One region of the Bacillus sp. ABA4_010 genome, then DNA from elsewhere that is predicted to be linked to it. Evidence: riboswitches for the same ligand, from Rfam matches in the RefSeq annotation. Region 1 holds a riboswitch; each other region holds the start of a gene.
The links. Region 1 has a riboswitch for cobalamin ahead of metE (5-methyltetrahydropteroyltriglutamate--homocysteine S-methyltransferase). Riboswitches for the same ligand answer to the same signal wherever they lie in the genome.
Positions count from the first base shown of each region.

Region 2: another riboswitch for cobalamin. It lies ahead of ACXAEO_RS01325 (ribonucleotide reductase N-terminal alpha domain-containing protein); the one in region 1 lies ahead of metE (5-methyltetrahydropteroyltriglutamate--homocysteine S-methyltransferase).
Region 3: another riboswitch for cobalamin. It lies ahead of ACXAEO_RS06680 (S-layer homology domain-containing protein); the one in region 1 lies ahead of metE (5-methyltetrahydropteroyltriglutamate--homocysteine S-methyltransferase).

Region 1 covers NZ_JBSWUN010000003.1:1,663,485-1,665,684, reverse strand. Annotated here, with positions in the region: gene metE (5-methyltetrahydropteroyltriglutamate--homocysteine S-methyltransferase) at 1-994, opposite strand, end outside; cobalamin riboswitch at 1,110-1,315, opposite strand; gene ACXAEO_RS09435 (hypothetical protein) at 1,621-2,070, shown strand; gene ACXAEO_RS09430 (organic hydroperoxide resistance protein) at 2,135-2,200, opposite strand, start outside.
Region 2 covers NZ_JBSWUN010000003.1:26,121-28,320, forward strand. Annotated here, with positions in the region: gene menC (o-succinylbenzoate synthase) at 1-351, shown strand, start outside; cobalamin riboswitch at 605-788, shown strand; partial or broken gene ACXAEO_RS01325 (ribonucleotide reductase N-terminal alpha domain-containing protein) at 916-1,740, shown strand; partial or broken gene ACXAEO_RS01330 (ribonucleoside-diphosphate reductase subunit alpha) at 2,067-2,200, shown strand, end outside.
Region 3 covers NZ_JBSWUN010000003.1:1,105,095-1,107,294, reverse strand. Annotated here, with positions in the region: gene ACXAEO_RS06680 (S-layer homology domain-containing protein) at 1-1,234, opposite strand, end outside; cobalamin riboswitch at 1,477-1,671, opposite strand; gene ACXAEO_RS06675 (OsmC family protein) at 1,996-2,200, opposite strand, start outside.

The DNA of each region.
Region 1 (2,200 bases):
GAACGATAAGTCGCTCGCTGCCGACGATGTTTGTCAACGTGTGAATGAGTTCGGCTTTTTCTTCAAGACCGGCTTTCCACACATTTCTACCATCAATAATACCCGCTGCGAGTACTTTATCTTCTGGAAAACCAACTGTTTGAAGCTTTTGTAAGTTGCGGCCAGCATCATGAACAAAGTCAAGGCCGATAGCGGCAACAGGCAACTGAACAACCGCTTCATATTGGTCGACACTTTCATAGTACGTTTGCAAAATCACTTTAATCGTTGGAACTGCTTGTTGGATCGCTATGTACACTTCTTGAAACTCCTGTAAAAGCTCGTTGCTTACGTTTTTCACTAAAATCGGTTCATCGATTTGAACCCACTCTGCTCCCGCTTCCGCTAACTGCTTCAATACTTCAATGTAAAGCGGGACAAGCGCTTGCACCCACTGTGAACGTTTCGAGTCGTTGCTTCCTTTTGACAGTTCCAAAAACGTAATCGGCCCAAGAATGACCGGCTTTCCGTTAATGCCTAACTTTTCTTTTGCTTCTTTATATAAAGCTAAAGGACGGTTTTCGACTAACTCAGGTGTTACATCTTCCAATTCAGGTACGATGTAGTGATAGTTCGTATTGAACCATTTCGTCATCTCGGATGCGACTTTTCCTTTGCTGCCGCGTGCGACTTCAAAATAGCGTTGAAGCGGCTTTTCATCTGTTTGGAATCGTTTTGGAAGAAGGCCGAACATAGCCGCCGTATCCAACACGTGATCATAATAGCTGAAGTCGCCGACTGGAATTAAGTCAATTCCTTTTTCCTGTTGCTTTTTCAAATGTGACAAGCGGATTTTCTCCATCTGGCTATTGAATTGTTCTTCCGTAATTTCTCCTGCCCAAAACGTTTCCAATGTTTTTTTCCATTCACGATTTTCACCAATTCGCGGATATCCTAGATTTGAACTTTTAATATGCATGCTGATGCCTCCTAATTTGTATTGTGTCGTCTCCATGAAAAAAGCCTCCCTTTTCTTAAAAGAGAGACTGATGATAGACATAGTTAACTAGAGTCGAAACAACTAAAAGGCTGCGACATATGGCCATCACTCCTCCCTATTTCGCGTAGGTAATAAGCGCATACAACAGGCAGGTCTCCTGACTTAAGTTCACCGCTCTCCATCCCTTCCCGCTTCATGACAATATCCATAACGCAGTGGTTCATAATGGATTGCTCCCTCTTACAGTGGCGCGACCGTGCCGGATTTACACCGGACTTCCCTTTTCAGTTAAAAGCAGGGGTTTCCCGTTTTAACACCTATTGCTTGAACGTTATTTTATTTTTAGAATATTCCCAATAGAATATCGATTGAGATTAAGAGTATACTATCTTTCCTATTTTTGCAAGTTTTTTCGTGAATAATTTTCAGATGTTTTTTTGTAAGCCCTCTCATTCTTTTTCTAAAACCAATCTCATCCCAATCACTTTCATCATCGTTAGCGCTGCCAAAAAATAGACCAAACTATCAGTCGGTTTGTCCCTTTCAAACATGCTGCTTTTTTCATATACATAATGAACTTTGAGAATCTGTTCAACAAGAATGTTAACAGAGGCTACTTTTACAAGGAGGCTGTATTCTTTATGGCAAATGTTCTGCTTCTCACAACAGGTCTGATGAAAGTCCCTGGAAAGATAACGGGTGACTCAGTCGGAGGTCCCCCTGATGTCATTCACATTCTAATGAAAAATCCGACTGATACTGATATTTCTATACAATTATTTGCCGAAGTGTGTGACAGTACAGGAGTTGAGACTATGTTTCCAGATACTGTACAACCCATCCCTCAAAACAGCACTTTAACAAAAACATTTTCGCTTTCTTCAGTCGCTAAGCCTGGGGATACGCTTCGCTTTTTTGCGAAAGGAAATCTTGATGAACAGATGGAAAGACTTGAATTATCATTTGTCGGTCAACGGTCGTGTGATGAGATGAATGAACCGACCTTGCTTTTCCGTAATGCCGACCTGATCGAAATTGAAATTCAGCAAGATCTCCTCACTGCTTCCAAAGTCAATCCTTGGTCCAATTAAAAAACGAAGCCCATCACTTTTTGAAAAAGCAATGGGCTTCGTTTCATCTTATTCCATATAAAAATTAAAGAACGTTCAGTGTCACTTCCATATTGCCTCTTGTTGCTTTGGAATATGGGCATACTTGATG
Region 2 (2,200 bases), 1.6 Mb from region 1:
GGGAGCTGCCGCGTTATCAATGTGAAAGTGGGGCGAGTCGGAGGGTTAACGGAAGCGAAGCGTATTCATGATATGTGCTGGAATGAGGGGGTCGATTTATGGGTGGGGGGAATGCTTGAATCAGGCGTTTCACGTGCTCATAATATTGCGCTTGCCTCTCTGCCGGGTTTTACAATTCCTGGCGATATTTCTGCATCATCCCGCTATTGGGAGAAAGATGTAATCCTTCCAGAAGTGACGGTGCAAGACGGAAGTATCGTCGTTCCATCAGGAAGGGGAATCGGTGTAGACATAAATCGAGATGTTTTGACGCGTGTTACATATAATCAAAAACAATATAAGCGCTACTAAAGGAAACGTCCATTGGCGGGGATTTCGTCCTCTTTTACTTCGATGCTTTTGATTACTCAGGACGTTGGAGTGAAGGTTTTACTGCCTACTCATACAGAATAAATGGTCGTTTTGTGCTCCCCTCTTGTCGAAAATTGCATTTTAATTTAAAGTAGGGAAAGTGAGAAAATGGTTGTCAGATGTAAAAATTGCCTTTATAATAAACAAGACAACAAGATATAGTTGTTTTTAAAAATAAAAAATACAACATATTGTGTTACTCGGTGAAATAGGTGTTGCGACCGCAACTGAAAAGGGAATCTGGTGAGAATCCAGAACTGTCCCCGCAACTGTAATTGCTGATGAAATAAGGAAACCACTGTGAAGCAGCTTCATGGGAAGGCCTTAAAGTAAGATGATGCATAAGTCAGGAGACCTGCCTATTTTCATATCGTACTATCTTCTTCGGGAATTGAGAGGATAGAATGCGAGTACAAAAGGTGCCGCGTGCATCATTTTGTCCTTTCATTCTATCCGCTCATCGAAATCCGATGGGCGTTTTTTTATTAATAGGGAGGGAATGTTTTGGAAAACACATATGCACCGCACAGCGAACATCTAACAATCTACTTAGAGGAATTGGCACAATCATTTCCTGAATTAGATTTTTCTTTATACAACGAAAAGATTGGACAGGCTGTAGCACATCGCCAAGAAATGACAGAAGAACAAGTTAGCAATTTACTTATATTATCTGCTTTAGAACGAATCTCGATGGATGAGCCGAAATGGACATATGCCGCAGCAAAAATTTATTTAGATCAGCTTTATAAAAAAGCTTCTGTTTCGAGAGGCTATGATGTTCAACAAAAATACGGTTCACTCTACAGCTTGATTCAAACATTGACGAATACAGGCATTTACAGTGAAAAGCTGTTGCAGGAATACTCGAAGGAAGAGATGGAAGAGCTTGAACGAATTATCGTGCCGGAGCGGGATCTTTTGTTTACATACATCGGGGTGTTAACGTTAGCGGACCGTTACTTGGCTAAATCGCATAGCGGAGAAATTTACGAACTGCCGCAAGAACGTTTTTTAATCATTGCGATGGCGTTAATGATGAAGGAGTCCAAAGATAAGCGAATTGAACTGATTAAAGAAGCTTACTGGGCTCTTTCTAATTTATACATGACTGTGGCCACACCGACATTGGCGAATGCAGGAAAAAGCTACGGGCAACTATCAAGCTGCTTTATCGATACAGTTGATGATAGTTTGAGAGGAATTTATGATAGCAATACAGATATTGCGACTGTTAGTAAAAACGGTGGAGGTATCGGCGCATATCTAGGCAAGGTAAGAAGCCGAGGAAGTGATATTAAAGGGTTTAAAGGGGTTTCAAGTGGCGTTAAGGAATAGCGCCTGCAGGCAGTAATGTTTGTATAAAAAGGCGGTCAATTGCTGGAAAGACCGAGTATATCAAGGTAGGATGATACGCAGTAATGACGTATTGACCCCTAAAAATCCGAGATTGCGGTTAATCAGCAGCCAAGCTTCCTAAGTTGATTTGGGAAGAAGGTTCAACGACTAGGTGGTTATGAAAGTAATTTTATAATCCGATCCGCCTATCCATTTAAATAATGGATAATGATATAGTCTGAACTCTATGGCGACATAGAGAGATAGGCAGAAATGACCTATCCCTTCATTTTTAAAATGAAGAGTAACAATTTTGAATTCCATGGATGAAGCAGCTTAACAATACTGCGGTTAGTGTTGATCAGTTAGGTCAAAGACAGGGAGCGATTGCTGTTTTTCTTGACGTGATGCATAAAGATATTTTCTCGTTTTTAGATACAAGATTAAATAA
Region 3 (2,200 bases), 560 kb from region 1:
CAGAAGACTGTTGCTGAATCGTCACTTCGATAGAACCTTTAATGCTTTCATCTTCTAAGGAATGAACAGTAACCGTAACAGTTCCCACTGCTTTTGCAGTCAGAAGTCCTTGATTACTCACTTCTGCAATCGTCGCATTGGAGCTGCTCCATCCTAAAGAAGCATTTTCTACAACAGTTCCTTCCCCATTTTTTGCTTCAGCCGTTAATTGAACGGTTTCCCCTTTTGCAATTGCTTTATTTAAAGGAACAATGCGGACAGTCGCTACTTCAGACGTCCCAGGCTGCTGGACGGTTCCGCTAATTTCTTGGAAAATAACACCTGTTCCCGTTTTTACAAGACGATCATATGCTTCTAAAGCAAATAAAGATTGCTGTGTTGCCATCTCATTCGCTTCATCATCACCTCTTGTCCAACGGAACTGTCCTTTATATTCATGAGTAGAGGCAAACGCAAAGCTTAAAAGCTGTTCTATTAAATTTTCATTATTATAGATATAATCATCTGAAGCAGGGTCAATACCAGCAGCTGTTAACCCAAGAATCATTTGAGCTAAGCTATTACTGTTAACCGGATGAACTGTTTCCAATCGCTCGGCTGCTTGATTCAAAACAGCCTCCACTTCTGACTTCTGTTTATATGGTGCTAAAGCGCTCATGACCATTCCTGTAATATCAGGATCAATCGCCGATTGGCCCCATCCGCCTGTTGACAGGCTTTTGCTTACAAGATGATCTAAAAGGAGCTCTCGGTTGATGTTAGCATCGCTCGGAATGTCATAGTTTTGACTGTCAAAAGCTAAAAGAGCCCATGCTGCATCATTTTCTGCACTCACTTGACTCATTTCTTTGTTGTATAGTTTTTCAACTAAATTTATTCCATCTACATTTAATGGATTGTAACCAGCAGCATTTAACGCAATAATCGTTCTCGCAAGATCTGTCGTTTTGCTATAATTTCCGTTATTCCCCTTAATTTTATTAACTAGACTTTCTACGTATGATAAACTGACGGGTTTATTCGCTAAATAAAAAGCAAAAGCATCCCAATCATCTCTAGGAGCCGGCAACGATGTAAAATATTCTTTCGTATCTGTCAGTTGCTCTTCTACTTTTTGTGCCAACGTAATTTCTTCCGCCTGTCCAACAGGCGCAAAGCCGCCAACTACTTGTGCAAGCAAAAGTAAAAATGTAAGCATAAACGCTACGATTCTTTTCGATTGGCTGTTCATCATGTTCTCCCCCTTTGTATCTTTTGAATATTTGGACTTTACAACTTGCATCCACTTTGAGCAGATGCCTTTCTGGAAAGGGCGAGAAAGGAAAATGAAAAAGCCCTCTGCTTCATAAGCAAAGGGCTTTGTACACGAAATCACCGGTCAATTAGCGTATCAAAGCAACAGAAGAACGAAAACGCTCTTCTTGTACAGTAGCTGTTTATATCCCGAACGTGACACCTTCCCTATTCCCGCAGGCTAATGGCATCCGCAACATGGCAGGTCTCCTGGCTCGTGGATCAACAATTCCTTGCGTCTTCCCGTTTCTTGTAGAAACAGTGACATCATGCAAGGTCTCTCCCCACTTACAGTGGCGGAACCGCACCGGACTTTCACCGGACTTCCCTTTTAAGCTAAAAATGAACATTTTCAGCACCATGCCGCTCGATTATGTATAGTTGTAATTACCATGTAATCATACATAATATTGACAAAAGAGTCTAGTAAAATATTTGTCTGGCAAGCGGCTTTGGCCCCCCTTGCGGGATTGGCGACAGCCGCTTAGGTGAACCTTTGAAAGTTTATTCAAGCAGAGAGCCTATAGTTGATAATAAACATTTCTATTCAAATGAAGTTGACTGTGATTAAAAACAGTGCTTCCCCCTAAAAAAAAACCAGTGACTTCTAGCTTCCGTGCAAAGTTAGTAACATCTGCTTAAGTGACCTTAACAGAAGAGCCCCAGCATGAAATTTCCATGTGCCGGGGCTCTTTTTGTTCATTATGCTCTTTTCCAGTTGACTACCATTTCGATGTCAGCTGCTTGTAATGTTGTGAAGACAGGGCAGCGAGCATCTGTTTTTTGTTGAAGTTCTTGAATGCGCTCATCAGATTCGTTTGTTCTAACAGATGCATCAATGATAACTTTTTCAAAGTATGGACGTACACTTGCGTCACCCATTAAGCCGCGTGGGTCGAATTCACCG